DNA from 2 places in the Sinorhizobium sp. RAC02 genome. Region 2 is predicted to be linked to the other one. Evidence: riboswitches for the same ligand, from Rfam matches in the RefSeq annotation. Region 2 holds a riboswitch; the other holds the start of a gene.
The links. A riboswitch is a leader RNA that binds a small molecule or an ion and turns the genes downstream of it on or off. The one in region 2 is predicted to bind S-adenosylmethionine.
Positions count from the first base shown of each region.

Region 1: linked by a shared signal. The riboswitch ahead of BSY16_RS13415 (O-succinylhomoserine sulfhydrylase) and the one ahead of metA (homoserine O-acetyltransferase MetA) in region 2 are both predicted to bind S-adenosylmethionine.

Region 1 is NZ_CP016450.1:2,785,288-2,794,726, forward strand. Features, by position in the region: gene BSY16_RS13385 (S24 family peptidase) at 1-96, shown strand, start outside; gene BSY16_RS13390 (transporter substrate-binding domain-containing protein) at 117-854, opposite strand; gene BSY16_RS32740 (hypothetical protein) at 747-977, shown strand; gene BSY16_RS13395 (glycosyltransferase family 2 protein) at 1,053-2,996, shown strand; tRNA gene BSY16_RS13400 (tRNA-Gly) at 3,096-3,169, opposite strand; gene BSY16_RS31950 (hypothetical protein) at 3,943-4,443, shown strand; gene BSY16_RS13405 (hypothetical protein) at 4,430-4,963, shown strand; gene BSY16_RS13410 (2'-deoxycytidine 5'-triphosphate deaminase) at 5,476-6,582, opposite strand; SAM riboswitch at 6,662-6,740, shown strand; gene BSY16_RS13415 (O-succinylhomoserine sulfhydrylase) at 6,784-7,968, shown strand; gene apaG (Co2+/Mg2+ efflux facilitator ApaG/CorD) at 8,091-8,483, shown strand; gene BSY16_RS13425 (Hsp33 family molecular chaperone) at 8,500-9,439, opposite strand, start outside.
Region 2 is NZ_CP016450.1:3,459,050-3,468,488, forward strand. Features, by position in the region: gene BSY16_RS16595 (helix-turn-helix domain-containing protein) at 1-244, opposite strand, end outside; gene BSY16_RS16600 (alpha/beta hydrolase family protein) at 265-1,332, shown strand; gene BSY16_RS16605 (methyl-accepting chemotaxis protein) at 1,408-3,315, opposite strand; gene BSY16_RS16610 (aldose epimerase family protein) at 3,454-4,470, opposite strand; gene BSY16_RS16615 (GNAT family N-acetyltransferase) at 4,567-5,019, opposite strand; gene metA (homoserine O-acetyltransferase MetA) at 5,022-5,942, opposite strand; SAM riboswitch at 6,003-6,080, opposite strand; gene BSY16_RS16625 (hypothetical protein) at 6,180-6,422, opposite strand; gene BSY16_RS16630 (ABC-F family ATP-binding cassette domain-containing protein) at 6,677-8,503, opposite strand; gene BSY16_RS16635 (thiamine diphosphokinase) at 8,507-9,172, opposite strand.

The DNA.
Region 1 (9,439 bases), 670 kb from region 2:
ATCGAACTCGTCTCGCTGAACCCGGACCATCCCAACCGCAACTTCGATATGGACGATGTGGACTGGATCGCCCGTATCATCTGGGCGAGCCAGTAACAGGCTGGAAATGCTCCAACTCAGCCGCCGTAGAGGTTGATCGGGAAATACCGCAAATAGATTTCCTGCAAACGGCCGTTGCGCGACAAAGCCAGCAGGGCGTGATCAATCGCCTCGGCCAGCACGGCGTCCTCCTTGCGGACCATGATGGCCAACCCTTCGCCAAGAAACAGCTCGGACAGATAGGGACCGTCGAAGAGGCGGCAGCAGCCGGCGGAATCCGTCCCGTTCGTCCAGAAGGCCAGTTGCAGGCCATCGCCGAACACCCCATCCACCTTGCCGTCCTTCAAGGCCGCAAGCAGCGCCGCACGGTCGGGAAACGCCTCCGGCTGGATGCGCGGGAAGAACGTGCCCAGCATCGCCTGGTGCGCGCTGCCTGCGATGACACCCACCCGCTTGCCATACAACGCCGCAGCGCTCTCCCCGGCTGGCGCCGTTTTCCTTGCCACGGCGAAGCGCGCGGGCAGGCGCATGAACGGCCGGGAGAAGACAAAACGCTCGCGCAGTTCTGCCGTAACGGCCACGCCCGCAGCAACCGCCTCGCCATTGCCGTCCACCAGCGCCTTCTCCAGTTCCGGAAAGGTCACGGCCTGAACCTGGCATTTGTCCGTCAGGGCAAGTTCGCGGCAGATTTCGCGAATGAGATCGACGTGAAAGCCGGCGAGCTTGCCTGTCTGGTCGATGAAATTGAAGGGCGGGAAATCCACGGTGGTCAAAAAGCGCAGGCGGACGATCCCCGAAAGGTCCGGGCGGGCAATGCGCTCGCGCGTGTCGAAGAGGATCGGCAGATCAACCGACGGCCGTTCCTGCGCGGCAGCGCCAGGCGGGGCCACCGCAATCAACAGGCAAAGCGCAACAAGCCAGTGAAATTTAAAGGATGAAATTCCGCTATACACCATTACAATCAACTTGGGGTTTCAATGGGGCGCTGCCGTTCAAACGGCACCGGGGGCTGCATGCGACTGGCAGAATATCCCGATGACGTCGCTTTCGCCACTGCAATCGGCATTGCGCCGGCATGCCCGGCGCCGCAGGCCGAGTTGCACGTTCCCGCTTGCCTGATGTCGGAAGCCCGTCTTTTCCGCAGGCTGGGCCTCTCCAAAACCTTGATCTCGACGATGCTGGTTCAGGCGGGCCGGCATGGCACGACCCTCGAGGCAGAGTTTCTCGCGAGCGGTGTGGTTTGCGAGGCGACATATTATGAAGCCCTTGCCGAAATCCTGGGCCTGCCCTTCCTGCCGCAACTGGACCCAGAGCAGATCGAGGATATCCCCGACGCCGACACGCAGTTGATCGAGCCGACGATCATCAGGATCCGCCATCCTACCCAGGCTCCCCTCACGGTGATCGTGCCGAGCGCCGAAAGGCTCGCTTATCTGGGCGAAAGCTTGCATTTCTCTCCCGCCCTTCGCACGATGCTGGCTGCCACCACGCCCACCGCCCTTCGTGCAGCCTTGTGGGAGGCCGGCGGTTCGCGGCGCCTTCGCGAAACGGTCGACCAGCTTTTTCGCGGCATGCCCGAGGCCAGCGCCCGCATTACATTGTGGGGACAGCAGGGTTTTTATACCGGAGCGGCGGTATCGATCATGGCCGTGCTAACCATCGCCGCGCCGGAGATCACGCTGCTCCTGCTGCATATCGTGCTGAGCTGCTTCTTCTTCGCCTCGTTTTCCATACGCCTTGCGGCAATGCGCACCGGTGAACGCGCCGGAAGCCGGCCGCTGCCCCGCCCCCCGGCGGTTCGGCGCCCCGTCTACTCCGTCTTCATCGCGCTCTATCGGGAAGCGGCCGTTGTCCCGCAACTCATCGACACGCTGAACCGGCTGGAATGGCCCGTCACTTGCCTCGACATCAAACTGATCTGCGAGGCCGACGACGAGGAAACGCTCGATGCGCTTGCCGCCGTCCGCCTCGGCCGGCAATACGAAGTGGTCAAGGTCCCGCCCGGTCAGCCCCGCACCAAGCCGAAAGCGCTGTCCTATGCGCTTGGCGCGGCGCGCGGCGAATACCTGGTGATCTACGATGCGGAGGATCGGATCGATCCCCTGCAACTCGAAGAAGCCTGGCGCACATTCGAGGCGGGCTCGCCGGATGTCGTCTGTCTTCAGGCGCCCCTCGTCATCACCAATGCGCGCGAGAGTTGGCTGAGCGCGCTCTTCGCCCTGGAATATGCCGGCCTGTTCCGCGTGCTACTGCCGCGCCTGGCCGCCGCCCGCCTGCCCATGCCGCTTGGCGGCACGTCGAACCACTTTCGCACCCGCGTTCTAAAGCAGGTCCGCGGGTGGGATCCCTACAATGTCACGGAGGATGCCGATCTGGGCCTGCGGCTCTATCGGCTGGGATATCGGTGCGGCACGATCACCAGGCCGACCTATGAGGAGGCCCCGACCACGATGCAGGCCTGGCTTGGCCAGCGCACGCGCTGGTTCAAGGGCTGGCTACAAACCTGGCTGGTACTGATGCGCCAACCTGCGCAGCTGGTGCAGGACATGGGGCTCGGGCCGAGCCTCGTCTTCCAGGTGCTGATCGGCGGGCTTATTCTGTCGTCGCTGGCCCACCCGCTCATCGTCGGCTATCTCGGCCTCATCGCCTGGCAGCTTGCCTTCCAGCAGGCCTACACTGTCGGGCCGCTTCACCTGACCCTCTTTGCGATCGACATCGTCAACATTTTCGGAAGTTACGCCGTCTTCATCGCGCTCGGCCGCAAAGGCATGACGCCGCAGCAACGGGCTGCAGTCGGCTGGCGCTGGACGATGACACCCGTCTACTGGCTGCTCGTCTCCCGGGCAGCCTGGCGCGCCGTTGGCGAATTGCGCAGCAACCCCTTCTTCTGGAACAAGACGGCCCACCGCCCCACGCAAACGGTGCCGGAGCGCCCACCTGCACCCGAAACCGTTTGATAATGCAGACAGGATCGCGAACGGCAGGTGTAAAACACACCGAAAACCGTCCGAAAAACGATTGGCTTGGATGTCGCACAAGGCCCTGACAAATCGGGCTGGAGCGGGTAGCGGGAATCGAACCCGCGCGTTCAGCTTGGGAAGCTGACAGGCTACCATTACATCATACCCGCAAGGCAGCGCGACGGCGCAGTCATTCAACAGTTCGCCGGGCGTGTCAAGGCGAGGAGTTTGGAGAGCTCGCAGTGCGGGAGGATTGATCTTCGCATTATAATTAGTCCGCCAAACATCATGGGTTCCCGGTAGATTCTCCTGATCAAAGTAGCAGACGCACAACCGTCCAATTCAACACTTCCATCGGCCTCTTCACGGTTAGACACCGGGGCTATGAGTTGCAGGAGTTGAACAGTAATTCCTCAGTCCGGTTTCCGCTTGCCCCACAAGTCACAATCTGCTGGTGACTGACGCATCCCGCGACGGGACGAATGCCAGCACGTGCGACAGCGCTACAAAATAAAGTGGCGGCTGAGGAGCAGACGCAGCCGCTCAAATCCTGCCTGGGATCGTCATCCGCATGGGCCGAAACCGCGACGGCGGGTTTGGCGACACCGCGACAACGGAGCGGACGGACGGACGGACGGACGGAGTAGAGCCTGACGCGCCCAAGGGCGCGGGCAATACAATATCATGATTTCTTGACGTTTTTTTGATCGATCTGCGTGTGCCGGTCTGGTTGACACAATCAAGATGCACAGCCTAGGTTGTGTTTGGAATCGATGATAATCAATCAAAAGTGAACCTAACTTTGTCCGTTACCCATAGACGCAGGATGAAGTCAAAAAAGGTCGTGATAGCGTGACGAGAATGGCAAGCGATTTAACTGCCCTAGCGCAACGGCGACAATGAATTTCTTGTTGAAACGCAATCAAAATATAAGAGTAGCAAATTGATAGCTTCTATTGTTGTCGTTCTAATATATATAATTTTCTTCAGAAAAATACGTGGTTCATTATTTGCTTTTCTCGCGGTTATCATTTTGTTTTTTATATATTCCTATTACGATCGCGAGAATTTTTTTCTGCGCGCAAAGAGTGAAGCTGCATTAAAAATTGGGGTTGAATACGTTCTCCAAAAACGGGAATTTTCGGACTCCACCCCAAGCGAATTCATAAAGAAAAACCCAAGATGCTGCTCTGTATCTCAGTATTACGATGGGCAAGCTGAGAGTTACGTTACCCCAAGCGAACTCGATAATAGAAGTATTTTTAGCGTCGTGAATGACAAGTTGTTTTCTTTGACTGGTTTAGAATACTACGTTGTATTTGTCACTTTCCCCGGTGAAACCTCTTCCTCTGTTGTCGAAATCTCCGGAAATGGGGGTAGAGGAAGCTCCACCATCGCAAAATCACCCGCTAGCATAGAAGGAGACGGCAATGACTCACACTGAGCATTGGAGTGCCGTATCAGTTGAGAACGCAACCCTTGCGTTTCTGTATGGGACATTTCAGCCGCCATCGGATTTTGAGGAAAGGCTTCGTGAGAAGTCGGAAGGCGGGCAGCAGATTACGGTCGATCTGAACTCCTTTATGACTGATGGCCCTGGTCGATATGTTAGCCCAGCGAATTTTGCTGTGGTACAGAAATTCTTTGATACAAGTATTTTCATTCCAGATGATGAATATGATAGCGTCGCCGATCTATATGCGGCGATGAAACTTCCAGCGCCGTCGAGCTTGACCCTTCAAATTCAGCAATATGGGTTGGATATATTTTCGAATGACTTCGCGCAGCGTGCTTATGTGTGGGGAACAACCGGTTTTACGATTACCTCGGCAAAATTCGTGGTCGCCAATGGCGTTCGCAGTATCGTTGAGTTTACGATAGGCGTTGAGGAGGAGAATTTTGACTATACGGGAGGGGAAGAAAACCCTCCTAGAAAATTCAAGCCATCTATACTTCAACAGTAAACGTAATCAGCGCACACCTCAAGCCGCACAAGAGGGCATGCTATACATAGAATCCCGCCCACCACCCCCAGCAGAGAAGCCAGAATTCATCAAGGTATAGTTCGATGACTAACTAGCGCCTCGTCCGAGCAAAAATGCCGTGCATTCACGCGACATTTTCATGCTCGTGGTACAGTTGATGACTGCTCTCCAGAGCTTGGCCCCATCATGCCTCGTTCTTTTGGGCCGAGCGCACGATTACATGAATACTCAGTGCGCATGCTGCAGGCGCACTGGTTCCAAGGGTGATTCACCATCCGCTCAGCCAAGCCTGTTCGCCTATACCGTGTAAGCCCGAGACAAAAGTCGAATGGCAGTGCCTCTATAAGACGGCGCCACCGCACCGTGTTCGTGAGCACCAGTTATCAAACCAACCATCGTGCGAGTTTTGTTTGATAACAGAGGATGCCACCGCTGCAAACATTGTGGACCACAAGCGCAACACAACGGTGACCTCGTCTTCGCGAGCAGCTTTATCCGACGCGGAAATGCTTGGAGAGTTTTAGTCCCTGTGCCTGATAGTTCGATCCGAGACCGGAGCCGTAGAGGCCTTCCGGCGTATCCAGCATGTGCTCGTAGACGAGGCGGCCGACGATCTGGCCGTGTTCTAGGATGAAGGGCACTTCGTGGCTGCGCACTTCGAGCACCGCGCGGCTGCCGGAGCCGCCGGCCGGGGCGTGGCCGAAGCCCGGATCGAAGAAGCCGGCATAGTGCACGCGAAATTCGCCGACGAGCGGATCGAAGGGCGTCATCTCGGCGGCGTAGAGCGGCGGGACGTGCACGGCTTCGCGCGAGACAAGAATGTAGAACTCATCCGGATCGAGGATCAGTTCGTTGCGGCCGCGGCTGAACAGCGGCTCCCAGAAATCGAAGATATCGTGCTGGTTCTTGCGATCGACATCGACGACGGAGGTGTGGTGCTTGCCGCGGTAGCCGATCAGGCCTTCCGGGCCGGTGCCCTTGAGGTCGATCGACAGCGCGATGCCGCCGCCGGAAACGTTCGGCGTTTCGCTGGCGACCAGCGTATCGCTCACGTGCAGCGCCAGCAGTTCGCTCTCGCCGAGCAGGGCCTTGCCCTTGCGGAAGCGGATCTGCGACAGGCGCGAGCCACGACGCACGACGATCGGGAAGGTGCGCGGCGAGATTTCGAGATAGAGCGGGCCGGAATAGCCGGCCGGGATCTTATCGAATTCCTGGGCACGATCGGTGATGACGCGGGTGAAGATATCGAGGCGGCCGGTGGAGCTTTTCGGGTTCGCCGAGGCGGCGAGTTCCGCCGGCAGGTCGAGGCTTTCCATCAGCGGCACGATATAGACGCAGCCGGTCTCCAGCACCGCGCCCTCGGACAGATCGATGACGTGCAGCTTCAGCCGGTCAAGCTTGTCGGCAACGAGATGGGACGGGCCGGGCAGGAAGCTGGCGCGCACGCGAAAGGCGATCGCGCCGAGGCGCAGGTCCAGGCTCGCCGGCTGGATCTGGTCGTCGTCGAGGGGCGTTTCACTCGTCAGCCGTCCGCTGTCGAACAAGCCGCGAATGGCGTTGTCCGCCAGAATGCCCGTGCTGCGCACCGCAGAAGCCATCATCGTATCGTCCCATCAGAAGGTCCGCACAAAACCAAATGCCGGCAATTGACGCAAGCGCGGCCAAGCAGTATTAGCAAGGTTATCCCGTGGTGATTTGGCCGGCCGGCTTGCAGCCACGTAAAACAAGTAGCTAAAAAGGCCGGGTTTAAAACCGGCCTGCTTTTGCGGCCGGTTTTTTTGTTTGAAGGCGACGATCACATGAGCAAGTCCTGGCGCCCGGCCACCCAACTCGTTCACGGCGGAACCACCCGCTCCCAGCACGGCGAAACCGCAGAAGCAATCTTCCTCACGCAGGGTTTCGTCTATGACACGTCGGCTGCGGCCGAAGCCCGCTTCAAGGGCGAGACGGATGGCTTCATTTACGCCCGCTACGGCAGCCCGACCAACGACATGTTCGAAAAGCGCATGTGCCTGCTGGAAGGCGCCGAAGATGCACGCGCCACCGCGTCCGGCATGGCAGCCGTGACGGCTGCGATCCTCTGCCAGCTGAAGGCCGGCGACCATATCGTCGCCGCCCGCGCGCTGTTCGGTTCGTGCCGCTGGGTCGTCGAGACGCTCGCGCCGAAATACGGCATCGAATGCACGCTGGTCGATGGACGCGACCTTTCCAACTGGGAAAAGGCCATTCAGAAAAACACGAAAGTGTTCTTCCTGGAAAGCCCGACCAATCCGACGCTGGAAGTCATCGACATTGCCGGCGTTGCCAAGCTTGCCAACCAGATCGGCGCCAAGGTCGTCGTCGACAACGTGTTTGCAACGCCGCTCTTCCAGAAGCCGCTGGAACTCGGCGCGCATGTCGTCGTCTATTCCGCGACCAAGCATATCGACGGCCAGGGCCGCTGCCTCGGCGGCGTCGTGCTGTCCGACAAGGAATGGATCAACGAGCATCTGCACGACTATTTCCGCCACACCGGCCCGGCCATGTCGCCGTTCAACGCCTGGACACTGCTGAAGGGCATCGAGACGTTGCCGCTTCGCGTCAAGCAGCAGACGGAAAATGCCAGCCGCATCGCCGATTTCCTCGCCGAGCAAAGCCAGGTTGCCAGCGTGATCTATCCGGGCCGCAAGGACCACCCGCAGGCCGACATCATCGCCAAGCAGATGACGGGCGGCTCGACGCTCGTCTGCTTCGAGCTGAAGGGCGGCAAGGAAGCGGCCTTCGCGCTGCAGGATGCGCTGCAAGTCGCGAAGATCTCCAACAATCTCGGCGACGCCAAGAGCCTGATCACCCATCCGGCGACGACGACGCACAAGAACCTGACGGACGAGGCGCGTGCCGAACTCGGCATGTCGGCCGGCACGGTCCGTTTTTCCGCCGGCATCGAGGACAGCGAAGACCTGCTCGAAGATTTTGCCCGCGCGCTCTCCAAGGTCAAAGCCTGACCTTCAGCGACAGATGGACAAATACGGAGGCACCGGCCGATGCGGCCGGTGCCTCTTTGCTTATCCTTGACGAAACCACATTCCTGTAGAATAGCAGGAGCTAATCAGTTCAAGGCTTGCCCATGTATCGTGCGCTAACCCGCGACATCGAAGTGACCGTAGAGCCGTACTATCTGGCCGACCAGTCCGACCCCGATGATAGCCGCTATGTCTGGGGTTACCGCGTCGTCATATCCAACCATTCCGACGTCGCCGTGCGGCTGATGACACGCTACTGGCACATCACCGACCAGAACGGCCAGGTCGACGAGGTCAACGGTCCCGGCGTCATCGGTGAACAACCGACGCTGCGCCCCGGCGATACCTACGAGTACTCTTCAGGCTGCCCGCTCGAAACACCGTCCGGCATCATGTTCGGCCGCTACCGCATGGAGGCGGAGAACGGCGAAGCCTTCGACGTCGCCATTCCTGCCTTCTCGCTGGATACACCAGGACAACCGCGCACCCTCAACTGAGGATGCGCTTGGGGGCCTATTGCGGCAGGACTTCCGTCGCGTCGAAGCGGTAGGTCGTCGAGCAGAACTCGCAAGTGACCGAGATATCGCCCTTGTCGTCCGCCGTGTGCGCGATATCGTCGGCGCTGAAGCCGACCAGCACGCCCTTCAGCTTCTCGCGCGAGCACGAGCAGCGGTCAAAGACCTGCTGCGGCTGGTAGACGCGTACGCCGCGCTCGTGGAACAGGCGGAACAGCAGCCGTTCGGTGCCGACAGTCGGGTCCGTCAGCTCATCGGCGTCGATCGTCTCGACCATCGCCTTGGCTTCGGCCCAGTTGTCGTCGTCATCGATCTTGTGGCCGACATCGTCGCCATCGCCGCCGGGCAAATCCGGCTGGCGCATGCGTTCCGGCGCCTGCGGCAGGAACTGTGCGACCATGCCGCCGGCCCGCCAGCGGTGGCGCACCTTGCCGGCCTCGTCACGATCGAAGAGCTCGGCAACGCCGAGGCGCACCCTGGTTGGAATCTGCTCCGACTGGCGGAAATAGACGCCGGCAATCTCCTCCAGCGTCTCGCCGTCGAGCGGAACGATGCCCTGGTAGCGCTGCGTGTGTGTGCCCTGATCGATCGTGAAGGCCAGAATGCCCTTGCCGAGCAACTCATGCGGCTCCGTCGTGCCGGCGGCGATGGCAGCATCAAGGGCTGCCTGATCGAAGCGGGCATAGGCGCGCACATTCTCCGGTGCGGAGAAATCGGCAACGAGCAGGTCGACCGGGCCGTCGCCCTTGGTCTGGACGATCAGCTTGCCTTCGAACTTCAGCGAGGTGCCGAGCAGCACGGTAAGCGTTATCGCCTCGGCGAGCAGCCGAGCGACGGGGGCAGGATAATTGTGCCGGCCCAGAATGGTATCGAGCATGGGACCCAGCTGCACGGCACGACCGCGCACGTCGAGCCCTTCCACCTGAAACGGCAGGATA
Region 2 (9,439 bases):
ATTGCAGGATGCAGAGCCCGATCAAGGCGAGAAACGGTCGGTTGCCGCTTTCCTGATTGCGCAGGAGCGCCACGAAGCGGATGGCGAGCAACAGGGCGACGACGAAGGGCAGGGGAATGAAGAGCACGGCAGGAACGGTTCTGTTGACGATGGACGCATCATGATCCGGATCGCGATCAAGGGCGACCTCAAACATGATCGAGGACGTCGGGAAGGGCGTCAGCGGCGATGATTTGCCCGTCAAATCAATCGAGCGAGGCTCCCATGTTTCCCTTTCGCATGTTTTCCGTCCTTCTCATGGCGGGTGCATCCATCACATCCGTCCATGCCGCCGAGGTCGGCGTTCGCACCTTCGGCGTTGCCGCGCCGGAACGTGGCCGCGATATTGAGGTCACCGTCTGGTACCCCGCCGCTGACGGCGGAACGCCAGGCCTGGTCGGCGACAACAGGATTTTCAAAGGAGAGCCCGCCACGCGCGATGCGGCGATCGCCACGGGCCGCTTTCCGCTCGTGCTGCTGTCGCACGGCTCCGGTGCGCGCGTCGAAACCATGGGCTGGCTGGCGACGAAACTCGCCGAAACGGGGTTCGTGGTGGTCGGCCCCAACCATCCCGGCACGACGAGTGGGGATTCCACGCCTGCGGCAACGCCCCTCATCTGGGAGCGCACGGCCGATCTTTCTGCGGTGATCGACCGCTTCTCGACCGATCCGACCTGGAGTTCTGCGATCGATCCGGCGCGGATTGGCGTCGTCGGCTTCTCGCTCGGCGGTTCGACCGCGCTGGAAATTGCCGGCGCGCGGGCCGATCTCGAAGCCTATGCCCGCTATTGCGACAGCTATGACAAGTGGGATTGCGCCTGGTTTGCCGGCGGGCGTGGCTATGTCGACGAGATGCCCGTCGACGTGGATAAGGTCGACCTGCGCAAGCTCGACAAGGCCCGTTTCGAACAGTCGAACCACGACCCGCGCATCCGTGCCGCCGTGCTGGTGGATCCCGGGCTGGCGCAGGCCTATGTCGATGACAGTCTCAAGGCGATCGACATTCCGTTGAGCTTCATCAATCTCGGCGGCCCGGGCGCAATTCCCGAAGCGGTGATCGCCGACAAGCTGGCGGCGCTGGTGCCGCAGGCAAGCTATGCGACGGTCACGGAAGCCGTGCATTTCAGCTTCCTGCCGGAGTGCAAGGACGGCGCTGGTGACTTCCTGAAATCGGTCGGCGAGATCGATCCGATCTGCGACGAAACGGGTAGCCGGTCGCGGGCGGATATCCATGCGGAGCTGAAACGCCTCATCGTCGATGCGCTTCAGCGTAGCCTCAAGGGTTCGTTCTGAGCCGAGGGTTGCTGAATGAGAAAGACCAGCGACCGGTTGTCCGGTCGCTGGTCTTTGGCGTGTTTGTAGAGGGCGTCAGGCGGCGCGGCGCTGGTAGACGGCGTTGCCGCGTCCTGTGTCGATATGGAACTGCGACAGCGCGGTCTGGAGCTGGGCGGCCTCGCTGGCGAGCACCTGGCTTGCGGCGGTGGTTTCCTCCACCATCGCGGCGTTCTGCTGGGTCATCTGGTCCATCTGGTTGACGGCCGTGTTGATCTCGCCAAGCGCTGCGGACTGTTCCTGGGCCGCACGCGTGATCGAGACGACGTGGTCGTTGACGCGGTTTACCAGATCCTTGATCTCGGAGAGCACGTCGCCGGTCGAAAGAACCAGCGAGACACCACCCTTCACTTCGCCGGCCGAGGCGTTGATCAGCGTCTTGATCTCCTTGGCGGCATTGGCGGAGCGCTGGGCGAGTTCGCGCACTTCCTGGGCGACGACGGCGAAACCGCGACCGGCTTCGCCGGCACGCGCCGCTTCCACACCGGCATTCAGTGCCAGGAGGTTGGTCTGGAAAGCGATCTCGTCGATGACAGAGATGATCTGGCTGATCTTCTGCGACGACTGCTCGATGCGGCCCATGGCGCTGATGGCGTTCTGGACGATGTCGCCGGACTTGTCGGCGCTGTCCTTGGCTTCGCGCACGATTTCCGAGGCTTCGAGCGCGCGGCTTGTCGAGGTTTTGACCGTGGTGGTGATTTCCTCTAGGGCAGCCGCCGTTTCCTCAAGCGAAGCCGCCTGCTGCTCCGTGCGGTGGGCAAGCTGGTTTGCCGCGGCGGAAAGCTCGCGGGAATTGCCGGATATAGTGCCGGCGGTGGTGAGGATGCCGGTCATCGTGCTGCGCAGCGTCAGCATGGCGCCGTTGACGTTGGCCTGAAGCTCGGCGAAATCGCCCTGGAAGTGGCCGGCCATTTCCTGCGTCAGGTCGGCATGCGAGAGCGAGGCGATCACGCGGCGCACTTCGCTGACGCCGCGGTCGACATTGATCACCAGATCATTGACGCCCGTTGCGAAACGGCGAAGGTCTTCGTCCTCATAGGCCTTGGTGATGCGGCGCGAGAAATCGCCGGCGGCAGCGGCCGCGACAATGGTGCTGATGTTCGTTTGCAGGTCCTTGCTTTGCGCCTGGAGGGCAGCTTCCTGCGTCTCCATTTCGCGCATCTGCATCTCGTTGGCGCGGAACACGTCGAGCGTGCGCGCCATGGCGCCGATCTCGTCCTTGCGCTCGGTGCAGGGGATCGTGTCGTCGAGCTTGCCGGCGGCGAGGTTGGACATGACGCCAGTGAGCAGCTGGATCGGACGCACGATGCCGTTACGAGCGAAGAGCATGCTGAACAGCATGCCGGCGACGATGCAGACGAAGGCGGTCACCAGCAGCAGGATCTGCGTCGTCGTCGAGCGGGAGATTGCGACGGCGCGCGATTCCGACAGCGTGTTGGCGGAGTAGGTTGTGTATTCCTTCAGCGCGGCGGTGACGGCCTTCTGGCCTTCCAGCGCCTTGTCGAGGGCAGCGAGAACGGCAGCGCGGTCCTGGCCCTTGTCCGAGCCGGCGACGGCCACCATGGCGCGGATGTCTTCGAAGTACGGTGTCAGTGCCGCGCGAACGCCGTCGAGCAGCTTCTGTTCGTTGGCATCGGCCGTAGAGGCGATCTTCGGCAAGCGGTCGAGCATTTCCGCGGCGCGCTTTTCCGTCTCGGCGGCGAAATCGGCCGCTTTTTCCGGGGCGATTGCGAGCTGGTAGGTCATGCGGCTGATGGCGATGACGTCGATGCGCAGGTCCATGGCCTCGCGGGCCACTTCCTCACGTCCGCCGGTATCCGAAAGGGCGGCACCCAGCGAGGTCAACCCGCGGCTGCCGACGGTGGCGATGGTGCCGGCGGCAAGGCCCATCAAAAGCACGAGCAGGCCGACTTTCCGGGAAATCGAGAGATCCGAAATTTTCATGGATAGCGTCCCTAAGGGCGACCGACGCTGTCCTGGCGCGTTCCATCCCAAACAACCCGGGAACATTCCGGGTCAATCTGGCATCGTTTGTCTAATAGAAAGGTTTCTAATTTGTTGCGCCGCAGCACCCCGAGGGTCTCACCCCTTGCGGAAGACGTAGTCCGTCTCCTGCCGCAGCGTTTCGCCGGGTCGGAGAATGGCATTCGGGAAGCCGGCGTGATTGACGGCATCCGGCCAGACCTGCGTTTCCAGGCAGAAGCCGGCAAAGGCTCCGTAGCGGCGACCATCGAGCCCTGGGACCGGCGGGCCGACCTTCGCGCCGGTGTAGAGCTGTACGCCCGGCTCCGTGGTCAGCACCTCCAGCGAGATGCCGGACAGGGGGCTGCGAACCTCGGCGACCGTGCGCTTTTGCTGACGCTCCGGCGAGAGGCAGAAATTGTGGTCGAAGGCGACGCCAGCCTCTTCGGTCTGCCGGCGGAGCGGCGTCCAGTCGCGGAGATCGAACGGCGTTCCCGCGACGGAGCGGATTTCGCCGGTCGGAATGAGGTTCTCGTCGACCGGCAGATAATGTTCGGCCCTGAGGCGGATCTCGTGGCCGAGGGCGTCGGCCGTGTCGTCGAGGATGAAATAGCTGTGCTGGCAGAGGTTGACCGGTGTGGGCGCATCCGTCGTCGCCTGGTAGGCGACGGAGAGCACGCCATCGCCCGGCAGGCGATAGGTGCAGGTGATGGCGCAGGTGCCGGGATAACCGGCGCGGCCGGCGGGGTCGGCCAGCGTCAGGGTGACGAAGTCGCTGCCGTGATCGGCGATATGCCAGTTCTGCCGACCGATGCCGTCGCTGCCGCCATGCAGGTGCGAGACGCCGCGTTCGTTGCATTCGAGCTGGTACTCGGTGCCGTCGACTGCAAACCGGCCGCCGCCGATGCGGTTGGCGCAGCGCCCCGGCGTCGCGCCGAAATAGGGAGAGTGGGCGAGGTAGGAGGGGAGATCTTCGAAGCCCAGCACCAGCGGCGCGTCATGTCCCGTGAGCCTGAGGTCCTGGATGACGGCGCCCCAGGTCAGCACCTGGGCGGTCAACCCGCCGCCGGTGATCGTGATGCGCTCGACCGTCTCGCCAGACTCAAGGCGACCGAAAATTTCATTCCCTGCACCCACGCTCGCGTCTCCTCGCCGATCCCAATTGCGGGCGGCAAACTGCTGCAATTCCTTCCGGCCCGCAACCGAAAAGTCATACTTTTCGAGAATCGGCCCTTAGAAGGTCTTCTGGTAGATGATGAAGGGCGTCTTGTCGGCGATGCGGTCGTAGAGCTGGCGCGCGGTGGCGTTGAACTCCTGCGTCATCCAGTAGACCTCCGGCGAGCCCGCCTCCTTCGCCTTGGCATAGACCCCTTCGATCAGCGCGCGCCCGATACCGGAGCCGCGAACCTCCGGGTCGGCATAGAGATCCTGCAAATAGCAGACATTGCCGATCGTCCAGCAGGAGCGATGGAACAGGTAGTGGGCGAGGCCGACCGGCTTGCCGTCGAGCGTGGCGAGGAGGCCGCGGAACTCGCCGTCCGCCACTTCGCCCGTCAGCCGGGCGAAGGTGGTGGCAAAAATCTCCTCGGGCAGGATCGTCTCGTAGAAGGCGAGATAGGCGGTCCACAGGCGGCGCCATTCGCCTTCATCGTCTGCATGCAAAGGGCGAATGACGACACGGCTCATGGTCAGGCTCCTGTTCTGATCTTTTCCAGATCATAACTCGTGGTTTGATAGATTTCGTTGATCCAGTTGCCGAAAAGCAGGTGTGCATGGCCACGCCAGCGGTTCTGTGGTGGCAGCGACGGATCGTTGTGCGGGAAGTAGTTCTTCGGCAACTTGATCGGCACGCCGGCCGAAACATCGCGGAAATACTCGTCGGCGAGGGATGTCGAATCATATTCGACATGGTTGAAGATGTAGAGATTCTTCGCCTTGTCCTGCACCAGGCACACCCCCGTCTCGTCCGATTCCAGCAGTATATCAAGCCCTGGTACGGCGCGGATATCTTCCGCACGGATTTCCGTCCAGCGCGAGACGGGGACCTCGAAATTATCGGAGAAGCCGTTGAGGAAGACCGACGACGGTTTGCGGTTGTGGTGGCGGTAGACGCCGAATGCCTTTTCCTCCAGCGTGTGCTTCGGCACGCCGTGGAAATGGTAGATCGCCGCCATGCCGCCCCAGCAGACGTTCAGCGTCGAATGCACGTTGGTCTGCGTCCAGTCGAGGATCTCCTTCATCTCGTCCCAATAGGTGACGTCCTCGTAATCGAGGATTTCCACCGGCGCGCCGGTGATGATGAAGCCGTCGAACTTGCGGTGACGCACCTCTTCCCACGTGTCGTAGAAGGCAAGCAGGTGGTCTTCCGAGGTGTTTTTCGCGCGGTGGCCGCCGACGCGCACCAGCGACAGTTCCACCTGCAGCGGCGAGGCGCCGACGAGGCGCGCCATCTGCACTTCCGTCTTGATCTTGTTCGGCATGAGGTTGAGCAGCCCGATCTGCAACGGGCGGATATCCTGCCGGATCGCCACCGTTTCGGTCATCACCCGCACACCCTCGTGAACGAGGGTTTCGAAGGCGGGGAGCGTATCGGGAATCTTGATGGGCATGTCTCAACTCGATCCAAAACAAAAACCGGCCGCAACGATGTCGCAACCGGTCCACGTAAGGGTCTTCCTCGCGCGGCCCTTTAGCAACTTGTTTAACGTGGCTGCAAGCCGGCCGGCCAAATCACCACGAGCGTTTTAGATAGCGCTAGTTTCCTTGCGAATCAATCCATCGCCGGGAACGGTCAAGGCCCGGATGCAGCAAGCATCCGGGCCTTGACCGTTCAAAGCGTCGAGAACTTAGTAGTAGCTGTAGTGGCGCTTCTTGTAATAGACCTTGCCGCCCCAGTGGCCGCCCCAGCGATGGCCGTAGTGACCATAGTGGCGCTTGACGCGGTAGTGCTTGTAGCCGTGATGGCCGTAGCCATAGCTGTTGTAACCGTAGCTCTTGTGACCGTAGCCGTAGTAGCCGGCCTCGGACGGGGCAGCGAAGGAAACAGCAGCGACGACGGCGACAACTGCAGAGATAATGAACTTGCGCATGGGACTCTCCTGATCTCTTTCGGGTTACAGAATGAGCTCCTCTCATCCAGTGATCAGACTTTCCCATATCGGAGGAATTTAAGCTGTTTCGGATGGAACAGGTGGTCTCGCGTCCGTTTTCCCCATCCCGGTCCACTCGCAACGTCATCCTCGGCCCTGAGCCGAGGATCCATGCCGCGGCTGCGGTCGGTGGATGCTCGGGTCAAGCCCGAGCATGACGAAGGAGAGGTTGGGCGACGTTCTCAGCGGCCGTCTCAGCCTTCCAGCTCTTCCCGCAGCATTTCCAGCTCGAGCCATTCCTCTTCCATCTTGGTGAGCTGCTCGCGCAGCTTTTCCATCTCGGCGGCAAGCTTGTTGAAGGTTGCCGGGTCCTTGGTGAAGAGGGCGGGATCGGCCATCTTTGCCTCGCGGGCGGCGATCTCCTTTTCCGTCTTCGCCATCTCCTTCGGCAGGTTTTCGAGCGCGAATTTCTGCTTGTAGGAGAGTTTTGCCTTGGCCTTGCTGTCGGGCGACGCGGCCGTGGCTGTCTCGGCGGCTTTCGCCTTCTCGGCCTTGTCCGCCTTGCGCTTCTCCTCGATTGCGCCGCGGCGCTGCGCCATCATGTCGGAATAGCCGCCGGCATATTCGATCCAGCGGCCGTCGGGGTTTTCCGGATCGGCGGGCGCGATGGTCGAGGTGACGGTGCGGTCGAGGAAGTCGCGGTCATGGCTGACGAGCAGCACGGTGCCGGCAAAACCCGCGACGATCTCCTGCAACAGGTCCAGCGTCTCGATGTCGAGGTCGTTGGTCGGTTCGTCGAGGATCAAGAGGTTGGTCGGCCGCGACAGGATGCGGGCCAGCATCAACCGCGCGCGCTCGCCGCCGGACAGGTTGCGGATCGGCGTGCGGGACTGTTCGGGCTGGAACAGGAATTCCTTCATGTAGCCGGTGACGTGGCGCTGCTCGCCGTTGACGATGAGCGTCTCGCCGCGGCCGTCGGTCAGGTAATGGGCGAGCGTGTCGTCGAGGTTCAGGTCCTCGCGGCGCTGGTCGAGGGTCGCGATCTCCAGGTTGGTGCCGAGCTTCACCGTGCCGCTGTCCGGCTCGAGCTGCCCGGTCAGCATCTTGAGCAGGGTGGTCTTGCCGGCACCGTTCGGGCCGACGAGGCCGATGCAGTCGCCACGGTGCACGCGGATCGAGAAGGGCGCGACGATGGTGCGCTCCCCATAGGCCTTGGTAATCTTGTCCGCCTCGATGACCAGCTTGCCGGACTCTTGCGCGTCGGAGGCGCTGGCCTGCACGCTGCCCTGCGGGCCCTTGTGGCCGCGGTAGCGCGAGCGCAGATCATGCAGTGCGCCGAGGCGGCGCATGTTGCGCTTGCGTCGCGCCGTCACGCCGTAGCGTAGCCAGTGTTCCTCGCGTTCGATCGCCTTGCCGAGCTTGTGCTGTTCCAGCTCTTCGGCCTCCAGCACCTCGTCGCGCCAGGCTTCGAAGTGACCGAAGCCGCGGTTGAGCCGGCGCGACTGGCCGCGATCAAGCCAGACGGTGGCGTTCGAGACCTTTTCGAGGAAACGACGGTCGTGCGAGATGACGACGAGGGCCGAGCGCGTCGATTGCAGCTCGCCTTCCAGCCATTCGATGGTTGGGAGATCCAGATGGTTGGTCGGCTCGTCGAGCAGAAGAATATCCGGCTCCGGCGCCATGACGCGGGCGAGCGCCGCCCGGCGCGCCTCGCCGCCCGACAGCGACTTCGGGTCCTCGGTGCCGTTGAGGCCGAGATGTTCGAGCAGGTAGGTGACGCGGTAGGGATCGTCGCTCGGGCCAAGGCCTGATTCCGCATAGGCGGCCACCGTGTCGTAGCCGTCGAAATCCGGCGCCTGATGCAGGTAGCGGATGGTGGCGGACGGGTGGCGGAACACCTCGCCGGATTGCGCCTCGGCAAGGCCGGCGGCGATCTTCATCAGCGTCGACTTGCCCGAGCCGTTGCGGCCGACAAGGCAGATGCGGTCACCGGGCTCCACCTGCAGGCTCGCGCCGGCCAGCAGCGGCGTGCCGCCGAAGCTCAGGAAGATGTCGTCGAGTTTGAGGATGGGCGGTGCCAAGGGTCAGGCTCCTGAAAGGTCATAGGGCCGGGCGATCAGGATCGCGCGGCCGGAGGCGAGCGAAAGACGGATTGCGCCTTCCGCGACATTGGAGATGGTGCGGGATGCCCCGAAGGGCAGCGAGAAATTCGTCAGCGGATAGCGCACGTTGCCGATATCGAGGCCTGCAAGCGGCGAGAGGCCGAGAACGGAAAACAGGCTGCCCTTCGGCAGGTCGATTTCGCGGCTGCCTGGCAGGAGCGGCCAGGCCTCTTCCTCGCCGGAGGTGAGTTTTATCGAAAAGCCCTGCTCTTCCAGCGATACGGCGTGGAGGAGGTGCATCAGGGCATGGTCGCTGCGTTCGCCGCCGAGTGCGCCGGCCAGCACGATGTTTTTTGCGCCGCGCTCGGTGGCGGCGGAGACGGCGATGGCGCCGTCGGTCTCGTTCTTGGCGACGGGATAGGGCTGGCGCTCGATGTCCGGCCAGGCGGCCAGCAAGTCCGGCGGCGTGGAATCGAAATCGCCGACCCAGATTTCCGGCGTGACGCCAAGGGTTTTCGCATGCCGCATGCCGCCATCGGCCGCCACGACACGCGCACCCGCAACGTCCGCCGCAAGCCGCGGCGTCGGCTGGAGCGCGCCTCCGAGGAGGACGACGAAGGTCTGGTCTGTCGGTGCCGGCAAGGTCATGGCTGATGCCCTTAGCGCATGTTTCCGGGAAAGGGAAAGATTTTGGCGTTTTGCCCGGCTCTTCCGAGCCAGCAGGCATATCCACGCGGCGTTTCCGCCCGTGGTTTTGTGAGGAAGCATCGGACGGGGCGCTGGAAGCTGCCTCGTATGAGTGAGTTTATGTGGCACCTTGCAGCGCCCCGTTCAGCGGTTTTTGCCTGCGACTCGGTCTCTCTGGGAGGATGGGTCTATGGGAACGGTGGCGTGCCTTTCCGCAGGGAAAGCGCC